Linked DNA regions of Rubripirellula amarantea. The protein of the gene in region 2 interacts with the protein of the main gene of each other region in a pairwise test. Links are inferred from orthologs where the notes say so. Each region holds a gene or a part of one and is shown on either strand. Other genes may lie near its edges.

Region 1 (6,077 bases), 440 kb from region 2 along the record:
TACAAGCGGTTGCCCACGATCACGGGATGATTCCAGGTAATGCCTTCGAGCACCTGCATCTGCGCGAGTTCAACAAACTTCTCAGGCGACGCGTCAACGAGTGCCAGTTCTCCTTTCTCGCCGATTACCAAAATTGCATCCATCGCTGGCAAGAGCAAAGCTTGCCCGTGCCCATAGCGTCCGCCTTTCCAATTCTTGTCGCCGGTTTCAGCATCGATAGACAACATGATGGGACCATCGAAACCGTAGATATGACCTTGGTGATAAACCATGTCGTTAAAGTAAGGCTTCAGGTTAGCGGTCCAGTCTTCGTTAACAGACCAACTTCCGTCATCCTGCTTAGCGACATCGATGCGCCGAGTACCGTTACCGTACCCGGTGCCCAAGTAAACCGTATTGCCAACCACCAGTGGTTGTACTACTCGTGGCATGCCGTCAATCAGCCATTCACTGCCCCAGATGACTTCCCCGGTATCGGGATTAAGAGCTTCGACTCCCCAATCGCTAACCACCAAAGCCTGTTGAACGGAATCGATGGTTTCAAGCTGGCACGACGAATAGGTATGTGAACCATGTCCGGCTCGCCAAATGACACTGCCGTCTTCTTGATCTAGGGCGACCGCGCCTTGGCCATCTCCGCCCGATGTAACCACTAGGACTTTACCTTGGTGAATCAATGGCGAGCTGGCGAAACCCCATGCAAGCGGCGCTGCTTCGCGACCTTCCGCCCCATCAAAGCTCCAAATCACGTTTCCAGTTTTCGCATCGAGGCACTGAATCAAACCGTTGGCTCCGGTGACGTAAAGTCTGCCGTCGTGATAAGTGGGGGTTGCCCGCGGCCCGACGCCTCCCATCGAAGCTTCAAAGCGTCCTTCGTTAGATGTGATCCAAAGTGACTTCCCCGTCAAAGCGGAGTACGCGACGACCACTTCCTGTTCGCCTCGTTGTTCCTGTGTGAACAATACATCACCAACGATGCAAAACGACGACCAACCCGGCCCCACATCACTACGCCAGATTTCTTTAGGTGGTGTTGTTTCCCAGTCCTTCGCGAACGTTACACCCGGTAGCACTCCATCACGGCGTGGTCCTCGGAATTCAGCCCAATCAGTGTCGCTGACGTCGTTGGGAAGGTTCACGAGCTCCGTCGCATCCGTTGGTTCCGCCTCTGATGATTGATTTTCAGCAGTCGGTTGGTCATCTTGCAGCGACGCAAGAAATTTATCTTCGGCGGTCGGTATCCAGCGTGGCACCAAGCTGAACGCGAACGCAGCATCGATTTGACCAATCCGAACGAACTGGATTGCCACCATGAATGCGGTGAACGCAGCCAGCGATACTCGACTACGAGTTGGCCAAGCTTTCGTGCGAAGCAACGTCAAGGATCCGATCAGAATGGTCAACGCAGTCGGAAGGCCATAGATCAGCATCGTGATTCCTAGGCTCTTGTTCATTAACATGAACGTGGCAATCGTGATCGCTAATATCGTGACGTAGCCAAGAAGGCGAGTCTTGCCAGGAACGCCGCGAGACAGCAACCACCAAAGTGTCAACGAAAGCGTCCCGAGCACTCCGGCACCTTGCAAAGACACGAAGTGCATGATCGTCAACGGTGCGATCATTCCCGGAATGATCAATAACGCCCAGACGACCGCCATGATGATGATCGCGGGAGTCATCCACAGACGAACCTCAGACGGCACTGAGCTATCGTCGACCGATGTGCCCGCCGAGTATGCATTGACTTCTGAAGCCGACGAAACAGAATCCGACATGGGGAGGCACCGTTGCTAGAAAAAAGAATGAGTTGCGGGAGGTTAGAAACCGCCCGGGCTGCTGAATTCGGCGTAGTCGTCAAACTCGTTATGTCGTTCGGGAGCTCGGTCGCTAAACCGTGTGAAATCGGCTTCCCAAGTTAGCGCCACATCGCCAATGGGGCCATTCCGCTGTTTGGCAATGATGATTTCCGCTTGACCGGCAAATTGGGCCTTGTCTTCGCCGCGGTGGTAGTACTCTTCGCGGTGCACAAACATTACCACATCGGCATCCTGCTCGATCGCACCTGATTCACGTAGGTGACTGAGTTTGGGGCGGTGGTCTTTGCCATCTTCAGCTTGGCGGTTGAGTTGCGATAAGCAAAGCAACGGAACTTCGAGTTCTCGAGCCATCCCCTTCAAACGACGAGCGATCTTTGCGACTTGTTCTTGACGAGGGTCACGTGAATTATCCGGTTCGATCAATTGCAGGTAATCGATCACAATCAAACCAAGTCCATCTTCACGTCGTTTGATTCGACGCGCGGCCGCCGCGATCTCACTAACCGTTCGACTCGGTGAATCGTCCACGTAAAGCGGGGCTTGGCTAATTTCATTTGCCTTCATCACCAAGCGATCGCGGTCGTCCGATGAAATAGTACCGTTGCGTAAGCGGTGACCATTGACCCTGGCAAGAGAACACAGCATCCGGTCGGCTAACTCGATTCCTGACATTTCCAACGACACAAACAAAACAGGTGTGCGTTGATTAATCGCCGCGTGCTCGCCGATGTTCATGGCCAAAGCGGTTTTGCCCATGGATGGACGAGCGGCCAAAATAATCAACTCGCCATTGTGAAGTCCGCCGGTCATTTCGTCAAAGTCACGCAACCCAGTTTCCGACCCGCCATCGACGTACTCGTCCCGAAGACGCGCTTCCATTCGATCCATCGCTTGGTGCAACACGTCGGCAATACTGTGCACGCTTTGCGAACCGCGGCCGTCCATGATGGCGAACACTTTTTGCTCGGCTTGAGCACACAACTCTTTGGCGCTGCTGTTTTGCTCGTAGGCGTCTCGCAGAATTTCGGTGCTCGATTCAATCAGTTTTCGATAGACCGCTTTTTCCATCACGATGTCAGCGTAGAACGCTGCGTGAGCGGCATTGGGAACCGAACCGGATATTTTGGCTAGGTACGGCGCGCCACCTACCTTTTCGTAATCGCCCGATGGCCGCAGTTTCGATACCAACAACGTGATGTCGATCTTCTCGCCCGCATCGTGCATCTCTCTGAGCATGCCGTAGATGATGCGATTGGCGTCGTCGTAGAAATCGTCCGCCTTCAGCGACGCGATCTCGTCGCAGACCACGGGCATCAACAGGATACTGCCGATCACACCCATCTCGGCTTCAAGGTCAAACGGTTGCTCTCGCTGCAGTACTTCAGCGGCGGAAGCTTGGGGTTTTTTCTTCTTCGACTTGAAGTTCGAGGGGTCCGAAATCATGGTTCCTGTCCGTGGAGCGGGGTGGGGGTGGGACGATCGCGTACGTCTACGATACAGGCTAACGGATGATTCGCCGATCGCTCAAGGATCTTGACAATCGAGTTCCAGAAATGGCAGTCAACATTTGACTGCCAAAGCAACTATGAAGCACCGCGAAGGAGGTTTTCCACGCGATCAATGGCCTCTTGCGTCGACATTAACGCTCTTCCGCGACCGATCGATTTACCAGCGGTGATCCATTTCTGAACGTTCTTTTCCGCTGCAATGGCCGTGCTGTGTGACTTGCCGCCAAAGTGTCTGGCGATTTCCGCATAAGCCGATGACGTCATCTGGCGTGCTAAGTACATCGCCAACATTCTCGGCTCCGTCACGTTACGCGTCTGCTTTTGTCCACGTAGGGTGTCCGCTGGCAATTGGAATGCCTCGCAAACTGCTGTCTCGATAACCGAAAGGGTGGCGACCGGTTGAGCAGATCGAAGCATGTCACCAGCGATTCGCCGAACTTCATCCATCGTCGGCATGCGGTTGTTCATTCGCTGCAGCAGATTGATGTTATTCGCCAATCCGCCTAAAACACGGCCATCACCGGCAATCATTCCGGCAAGTTGCGTCGTGAAGTCCGCGGGAACCGCAATCGGACAACGTTCTTCGAAAAGCCTTTGCAAGATCGTCTCGCGAGTGCTTTGATCGAGTGCACGCAGTGGGCACACCAGTCCCGAAGCCATGCGACCGGCTAACTCACTAGTGAGTCCTTGGATTTCAGTCGGCGATTGCAGTCCGCTGAAAATCATGGGGCGGTGCAAGTGCGACAACGTTTCAATCGTGTAAAGCAGCTCACGTAAGGTTGCTTTCTTGGATCCCAAGAACTGGATGTCGTCAATCAACAATGCGTCCACATCGCGATAGCGACTTCGGAACGAGGTGATGCCGCTGTTGCCAAGAGCCGCAACAAAGTCATTGGTGAATTGTTCAGCCGACATGTGCATGACACGTCGCATGCGATGCCGTTGACGAAGCTGGGCCGCAATCGCAGAAAGTAAGTGAGTCTTTCCGGTTCCCGAGGGACCGCACAAAAATAGCGGACTGGCAACACCGGGCGTTTGGCAAACCATCGAGGCCGCGGTGTGAGCGAGTTCGTTGCTGCTGCCTTTGACAAACGATTGCATCGTCATCGCGGCACGAGCGTTTGGTTTGGCACCCGATGAAGGCGTCGCAGTTGCTGCGGGTTGCGAACCAGCGGAGGCCGATACCGAACGCGAGGTTTGCTGGTCAAGCGATTCTATGTGATCGAGCAACGGGAGTTGATCAAGTTGAGCGGCGCGAACCGATTCCTGGGACGCCCGCCGACTTCGTGCACCGTCGGCTCTATGAACTAGCGACGACAAAGATGCAGTGCCGCCTCGACTAGTTGTCGATCGAGTTCCCGACGTTCTTGCCGCTGAGTGTCGAGTCGCAGGTTTTCTGGTGGCCGGGTTTTGACCGAGAGCTTGTCGTGCCGGTGCATTCTTTATGGCAGGGGCGGTTCGTGCTGATGCATTGCCACCGGCTTCCATTGCCAAAGGCAGTTCGGCTTGTTGAGGAATGGCCGATTCCAATCGCAGTTCAACATCCATGGCGCTACCGGTTGCCTGCATCGCTGCCCCACGAAGTTGGGTCAGAAAGTTTTTCTGCAAACGGTCGAGCGCGAATTGGCCGCGGACCTCGACGACAAGAGTGTCGCGATTCCCTTCGCCGCAAGATTCCACATTGAAGGTGACTCCGTGTGAAAACCACATTCGGAATCGATCAACGCCAAGCCGCTGTTTCAAAGCATCCGTGAATTTTCCAATGACATCCTTGCCATCGGTGCAGCCGTGCGGTGCGGACATACGTTGAGCGCAATCCTCCTTCATGGACGTGTTGCGGGCATGGACGTGTTGCGGGTGTGGAAATTCCGATTCCCCACTCATCGAGAACTCTACCGGCAAGGTGCGAATAAGCCAGCGAAAGTTTGATGAGTAAGATGACCTGAACGGCATTGACGGGTCGTTCAGCCCAAGTCGCCCCGTGAGCGGGGCGCGCCCGGTGAGAAAGACCTCCTGTGGGCGTGAGGGGTGATTCTATGGTTGCTAGCATTGAAGTCAAATAGTCTCGTGAAGAGAAATTGAAGATTGTGCGATGCTTTCCTTTTCGTGTCGCTCGTTGCCCCGGAAATCCCGATTTTGCAGGCGTGTGACTGGTTGTCTTTGTGAATGCAAAAATTGCATGGCGGATTCGCGATGAAGAATCGAGTTTTCGTGCTGGTGGAAAAGGTGTTGGCAGAGCAAAGAGGAAGGCGACGCGCTGCTGGGATGCGTCCACGAATCGTCCGTGCAAAACGACGTTTTTCTAAGTTGCATCACCGCGATTTGAAAAACGTCAACGTCGTTGAACAGAACCGAATTACCGCATCGCTTGATCAGTAAAATGTTTTCCCCAAACGCATTCACGAATCATGGGTTTGAGTCCCGCTGCTTCGTAAATTCTTTTTGCCGGGACGTTCTTTTCATCGACCGCCAGCACTAGTTGTGGAATCGTTATGTTTTGTTCCGAAGGTGACAAACGAATCTGAATCTCTTCGATCACTCGTTGCATAACTTCATGCCCAAGTCCCTTTCCACGGGCAGAGGGAATGAGCGCCATATAGACTAATTCACTGGCTTTTTCGCTATGAGTGGCCAAGATGACCGCGCCAATGGCTGAATCATCTGCGTCAACGATTTCGAACCAGCGCGATGGGTCGTAGGCCGTGGATGTTTGATAGCCAGATATCGTTTGCGCCGCTGAACGAAACTGGTT
Region 2 (6,136 bases):
CCCGTCATCAACAAGATTGACCTGATGAATGCCCGGCCGGATGAGGTGGCCGAGGAAATGATGAATTCGCTCGGAACGGATCCGTTTGAATGTGTTCGGGTCAGTGCGAAGACGGGATTGGGCGTGAATGACTTGCTTGAGGCCATCATCGAGCGAATCCCCGCCCCCACCGGCGACCCGAATGCGCCGCTGCAAGCGATGGTTTTCGATTCTAATTACGACGACTATCGCGGTGCGATTACCTATGTCCGGATCATGCAGGGAACGGTCAAGCGAGGTCATAAGATCAAATTCGCCCGCAAAGGTTCGGTTCATGAAGTGGTTGAACTTGGACAATTTGCGCCAGCGCGAGTTTCTTGCAACGAGCTCAGCGCCGGCCAAGTCGGTTACTTGATCTGCAACATCAAGAGCCTGGGAGACGTGCACATCGGTGACACCGTGGTCGATAACATCGACAAATCCGCGCCGGCTCTTCCTGGATACGCGCGTCCCAAGCGAATGGTCTACTGCGGCCTGTTTCCTAGTGACGGGCAAGAGTTCACGGACCTCAGGGATGCATTGGAACGCTTAGCCGTCAACGACCCCAGCTTCGAATTCGAACCCGAAACCAGCGATGCACTTGGGTTTGGATTTCGCTGCGGGTTCCTGGGTCTGTTGCACATGGAAATCATCCAGCAACGATTGGAGAACGAGTCCGACATTGACTTGGTTCAAACCGCTCCGAACGTGACCTATGAAGTGGTCGATAAACGCGGCAATACGCACACGATTCACAAGCCACAAGACGTTCCCGATCCCGGTGATATCGAAGAATTTCGCCAGCCAATCGTACGCTGCAGCATCATTGTTCCCAATGACTACATCGGCTCGGTAATGAAGTTGTGCCAAGAGAGACGTGGCATCCAGCGAGCCCACGAAATTCTTGGTGCCAATCGCACCATGTTGACGTATCACATTCCCTTGGCGGAAGTTGTGTATGACTTGCACGACAAGATTAAAAGCGCGACCAAAGGTTACGGAACGCTTGACTACGAAATGGTTGGCTTCGAGCCCGCTGACCTTTGCCGACTCGACATCATGGTCAATGGCAACCGTGTCGATGCCTTAGCGATTGTTTGCCACCGAGCCGACGCGGATCGGCGAGGACGCGCGGTCGCCAAGAAGCTAAAGTCCGAAATCGAACGACACATGTTCGAAGTCGCCGTTCAAGCGGCAATCGGTAGCCGCGTGATCGCTCGCGAAACGGTTCCCGCGATGCGAAAAAACGTGACCGCCAAGTGCTACGGGGGTGACATCACTCGCAAACGAAAGTTGCTGCAAAAGCAAAAAGAAGGCAAGAAGCGAATGAAGGCGGTCGGAAATGTAGAAATCAGCCAGAAAGCGTTTATGGCGGTGCTGAGCGACGGCGAGTGAACGAGTACCGCTCGAACCGGCTTATCGCTTCTTGCGATACTTGTTCGGATTGTCGGCTTTACCAACGATCTCGTACAAGAACCGGCTAGGAATCGTTGGTCGTGGCTTACCCCATTTGCGCCGCGTAAGAGCGAGGCTCATCGTAAGTGTTTCTTGAGCCCGCGTAATGCCCACGTAACACAGCCGACGTTCTTCCGCGATGTCATCCTCATTGCCGCTCTTCACGCTGCGGCTATGAGGTAGCAGGCCGTCTTCCATACCGACCATAAATACGATCGGGAATTCCAATCCCTTGGCGGCGTGCATGGTCAACAACCAGACAGCATTTTGCTTGGCTAGCTTGTCTTTTTCGCTACCCATTTCTCGACCTGACAACGCGATTTCCCCCAGGAAACCCGTTAAGTCAGGGTTGTCGTTGGAATCCTCGAAAGCGCCCATGGCGTTGGTCAATTCACCGATGGACGCCATTCTCGCTTCACGCTCTTCAGGCTTGTCGTAGCGAGAAGCCACTTCGGTTGAGAATGAAGTGCGTGACAATAACGTTTCCATTGCGGCGACCAACGACTCGTTCTGACTGCGATGAAGCACGTCTTTGGATAGCTGCTGTAGGTCCTCGATCCCACGTTGTGCCGGCCCGGTAAGTTCGGCGGTTTCGTTGGGGTCATTCATGATGTCCCAAAGCGGAACTCCGCGTTTTACTGCACGCCCCAGCAGTATTTCGATTGTCTTGTTCCCCAGGCCCCGCGGCGGCGTATTAATGATTCGCCTTAACGCGACCTCATCGTTGGGTTGTTCGATCCACTTCAAATACGAAACAAGGTCACGCACTTCCCGCCGATCAAAAAACGACTGAGCCCCAAGCATCACATAAGGAACATTTGCTTTTCGCAATTCAGTTTCGAACAAACGTGGTTGTTCATTCGTGCGAAATAGAATCGCGATATCCTTGGGTTGAACGTGGTTCCCCTCGATATGCATCTTGATGTCACGGACGACCGATTGCGCTTCCGCGATCTCGTCTTTGTGCTGCTGTATTCGTGGCCTTTTCCCCTTGGGACGACTGGCAATCAAAGTCTTATCATGCCGAGTCGTGTTGTAACCAATCAGTCGGTTGGCCATCGCCAGAATTTCGCCGGTGCTGCGATAGTTGTTCTCAAGACAAACTATTTTGGCATCAGGCCAATCCTTCGAGAAATTCAGAATGTGAGTGACGTCGGCTCCTCGCCACGCGTAGATCGATTGATCATCATCGCCAACGACGCAAAAATTGCGATGCTTTTGCGTCAGGTGCTTTGTGATTCGATACTGCGACCCATTGGTATCTTGGTATTCGTCGACGAGCACATGGTCAAACTTGTCGGCTTCTTCATCGCGAATGTCGCTGCGTAGTTCAAAAAGATTCTCCGTCTGCAGCAGCAGGTCATCAAAGTCCATCGCTCCTCGTAACATCAGACCTTGCTGATACCGACGATAGGCGGACGCGGCAAAGTGTTCCTTGTCGGTTGCCGCTTCGTAAACCGCTTGCTCTGGCTTGATCGAAGCGTTCTTCCAACCGCTGATGATAAACAGCATATCGTTGGGGCTTAGAGCAGCGTTTGGTAGCCGCAACTCTCGCAGAATTGACCGCGCAAGAGATTCCTGATCGCCGCGATCGTAAATCGAAAACTTGGCGGGATACCCCAACGCCGGGGCGTGCTGTCGCAAAATACGAACACAGTGAGAGTGGAACGTGCTAACGGTGGGAGCCGGCGGTGGCTTTTCCCCTCGCTTTGGTTTGCGTCGTTGCTTACCACCAATCAACTCACCAATTCGTTCTTTCATCTCACCCGCAGCTTTGTTCGTGAACGTCACGGCGAGAATTCGATCGGGGTTGGTACCGTGTCGAATGAGGTTGGCGATGCGGAAGGTCACCACACGCGTCTTCCCCGTTCCGGCTCCGGCGAGAACGAGCATGGGCCCTTTGAGCGTGACCACAGCTTCGGCTTGGGCTTCGTTAAGTCCTTCGGTGAGCTTGTTCGCAGTTCCTTGCATGAATAGATGGGGAAGGCTTTTTGCCTATCAACGAAATCCAAAACTGAGTGTATGAAAAGAAACGCCGCACCGTCGTTTCTCGACAACCTTATCCGACAAGGCAACGCCGTGAACCAACGACCAAGCGGAAGTGGCCGGCTGAAACCGGCCTGCCTGATGAGAAACGAAAGTCGCGTTCAAACGACCTATCGCAGATCGTCGCGATCAATAACCGGGTTCGCGGTTCCAGTAGTGATCAACACGAGCGAACCTTGCTGTTGGCGGTTTGCGTTCATTGCCACTCGATCGAACGGAACGCCAAAGCAGGCATAGTTTCCGGTCGCTGTGTCCATGACGTAGATCACGGTGGATGCCGCAGGACGATTGCTTGCCCGCGGAAAATCTGCTCGCCCCGTCACCATGATGTAGCTTCCGCCCTTGCCACTGGTCCCCAGTGCATCCGCCACGTTAATGGTGAAGGCGGACATAAAACGTCCCACGCGAGGATAAATCACACTGCACTGAAGAAGGCCCGAATTGTGGTCCAAAACGAAAACACCGTCTGCATCTTCGCTGATATTGCCCGTTGCCATCGAGTACTTTTCACTCGTCACGGATGCAGACGCTTCCAGCAATGGCAAAGGAATTGTCGAATCAACCGTCGCCGCGTTTATCTGTGCCGCCATCGCATTTCGTTGTCCAACGCAGTAAGCCACCGCAGTCAGTGAAACGATGGTGGCGGCAATCATCACGCCGATCATCCAATTCCTGATGCCACCGCAACAGACACTTGGCGACTGATTTTCGCCATGAATGGCAAGGTTTGCTGATTTTGAGGAATCATCGGGGGTCGCTTCAGCGGCAAATGGAGATGGAGAAGACATGATGATTGCGGCTCCGTAGGACAAATGAGGGCGATCGTGGCCAGTGCGACCGTCGCCGAGGGAGAAGAGAGAATTCTACTGCCCATAATTGTACGCATCGCGCCGGAACTTTACGATGCCAAGACAACTTTCCGAACGTCAAATGTCTCCTAACGTCTCCGACGCCAAGTTTTCACGAGGTAATTCAACATGGCACTTAACGAACCACTCAACCGCAAACTCCGCATGGCTCTGGTTGGCGGCGGTGCGGGCTCGTTCATTGGACGCGTTCATTCGATCGCCGCATGCTTGGATAACCGAGCTGTGCTGACCGCGGGGGCGCTTTCGAGCAACCCTGAACGCGCCAAATCGTCGGCACCCGACTATGGAATTGCGGATTCAAGGGCATACGGAAGTTACGAGGCCATGCTTGATGGCGAATCGAAGTTGCCCGAGGACGAACGAATCGACTTCGTATCTATTGCGACACCCAACCACACGCACTTTGAAGTCGCACGTGCGGCCGTCGAAGCAGGCTTCAACGTGGTTTGCGACAAGCCAATGACGTTCGACTTAGCGCAAGCCGAATCACTTCTTGAAACGGTCCAAAACAGCGACGTCGTGTTTGCGGTCAGTCACAATTACACCGGCTATCCGCTTGTGCGTCAGGCACGCGAAATGATCTTGAGCGGTGAACTTGGCGAGATCAACGCGATCCGATCGCAGTACATCCAAGGTTGGTTGCGAACTCAGCTCGAAGCGGAAGACCAAAAGCAGGCTGCGTGGCGAACCGACCCCGCCAAGAGCGGCGCTGCGGGTGCCTTCGGCGACATTGCGACTCATGCCTATAACCTCGGTCGCTACATGACCGGCGTCCTGCCTGACTCGGTCAGTTGTCACCTAAAGGCGTTTGTCGAAGGACGTAAGTTGGACGATTACGGCACGGCAGTCATTCGCTACGAGAACGGCGCTTTGGGCACCGTGACGGCGTCACAAATCAGTCACGGTCGCGAGAACGACCTGGAAATCGAAATCGACGGGACCAAGGGATCATTGCGTTGGCGTCAAGAGAACCCCAACGAGCTGATCTACCGACAAAACGGCAAGGCTCACCAGATCTACACACGTGACCCCAACGCGGAGTACATGACCGGTTCGGGCGCGGGTGCATGCCGACTTCCATCCGGCCACCCGGAAGCATTCTTTGAAGCTTTTGCCAACGTCTATACTGCTGCCTTTGACGCGATGGCCAAGCGGGCCGCTGGCGAAAAGATCGACCAACGCGACACGATTTACCCCAACGTGTATGACGGCGTCGAAGGCATGTACTTCATTCAGCAATGCGTCAACAGCAGTGCTGACAACGCCGCTTGGCTGCCGTTGAAGCACGCCGCTGCACGCAAGTAAACGCCGGGTGAACCGATAAGCACGCTGAAGGGTGACCGTTCCGGGTGCACTTGCCGTGTGCACTTGCCGTGTGCATCACGGGTGTATTTCAACAGCACGCCCCAAGCGATTACCTACGGCATTTGCTGAGGCTTGTTCACCAACCGTACGACCTCGACTAATCGGTCGAGGTCGTCTTCGTTGTTATAAGCATGAATGCTCGCGCGAACGCCTTGCCCGCGGCAACTAACAACCACGTGATGCTGCAAAGCGACTTCGCGAAACTGGGCGGGTTCGGTTCCCGGAATCTGGAAATTGACGATTCCGCTTTGGCTCTTCGGCTCACCGGGGCGATCGCACACTGCCCCAGCCGCCAACAATTTCTCGCTCAGCTTGTTCGCTAGTGCACAAACACGTTGCTCAATCGCGTCAGGACCGTGGGCTTGGCGAACGCTCAAGAACAA

The links.
Region 1: the proteins of Pla22_RS22405 (region 2) and dnaB interact in binary tests that used the Escherichia coli proteins (3 or more experiments, as listed by UniProt). The link is inferred for Rubripirellula amarantea from one-to-one orthologs.

The regions. Positions count from the first base shown.
Region 1 is NZ_SJPI01000003.1:188,532-194,608, reverse strand. The notes cover bases 1,040-3,947. They hold dnaB (replicative DNA helicase), read right to left. Parts: upstream 3,261-3,947; coding sequence 1,818-3,260; downstream 1,040-1,817. Other genes in these bases: Pla22_RS20770 (DnaA ATPase domain-containing protein), read right to left, coding at 3,401-3,947; Pla22_RS20780 (PQQ-binding-like beta-propeller repeat protein), read right to left, coding at 1,040-1,775. Outside these bases: more of Pla22_RS20780, read right to left, coding at 1-1,039; more of Pla22_RS20770, read right to left, coding at 3,948-5,152; Pla22_RS20765 (hypothetical protein), read left to right, coding at 5,519-5,704; Pla22_RS20760 (GNAT family N-acetyltransferase), read right to left, coding at 5,682-6,077. UniProt on the Escherichia coli protein: The main replicative DNA helicase, it participates in initiation and elongation during chromosome replication. Travels ahead of the DNA replisome, separating dsDNA into templates for DNA synthesis.
Region 2 is NZ_SJPI01000003.1:632,180-638,315, forward strand. The notes cover bases 940-3,906. They hold Pla22_RS22405 (ATP-dependent helicase), read right to left. Parts: upstream 3,445-3,906; coding sequence 1,435-3,444; downstream 940-1,434. Other genes in these bases: lepA (translation elongation factor 4), read left to right, coding at 940-1,413; Pla22_RS22410 (hypothetical protein), read right to left, coding at 3,630-3,906. In the rest of the region: more of lepA, read left to right, coding at 1-939; more of Pla22_RS22410, read right to left, coding at 3,907-4,307; Pla22_RS22415 (Gfo/Idh/MocA family protein), read left to right, coding at 4,497-5,693; Pla22_RS22420 (aminotransferase class V-fold PLP-dependent enzyme), read right to left, coding at 5,807-6,136. UniProt on the Escherichia coli protein: Rep helicase is a single-stranded (ss)DNA-dependent ATPase involved in DNA replication; it can initiate unwinding at a nick in the DNA. It binds to ssDNA and acts in a progressive fashion along the DNA in the 3' to 5' direction.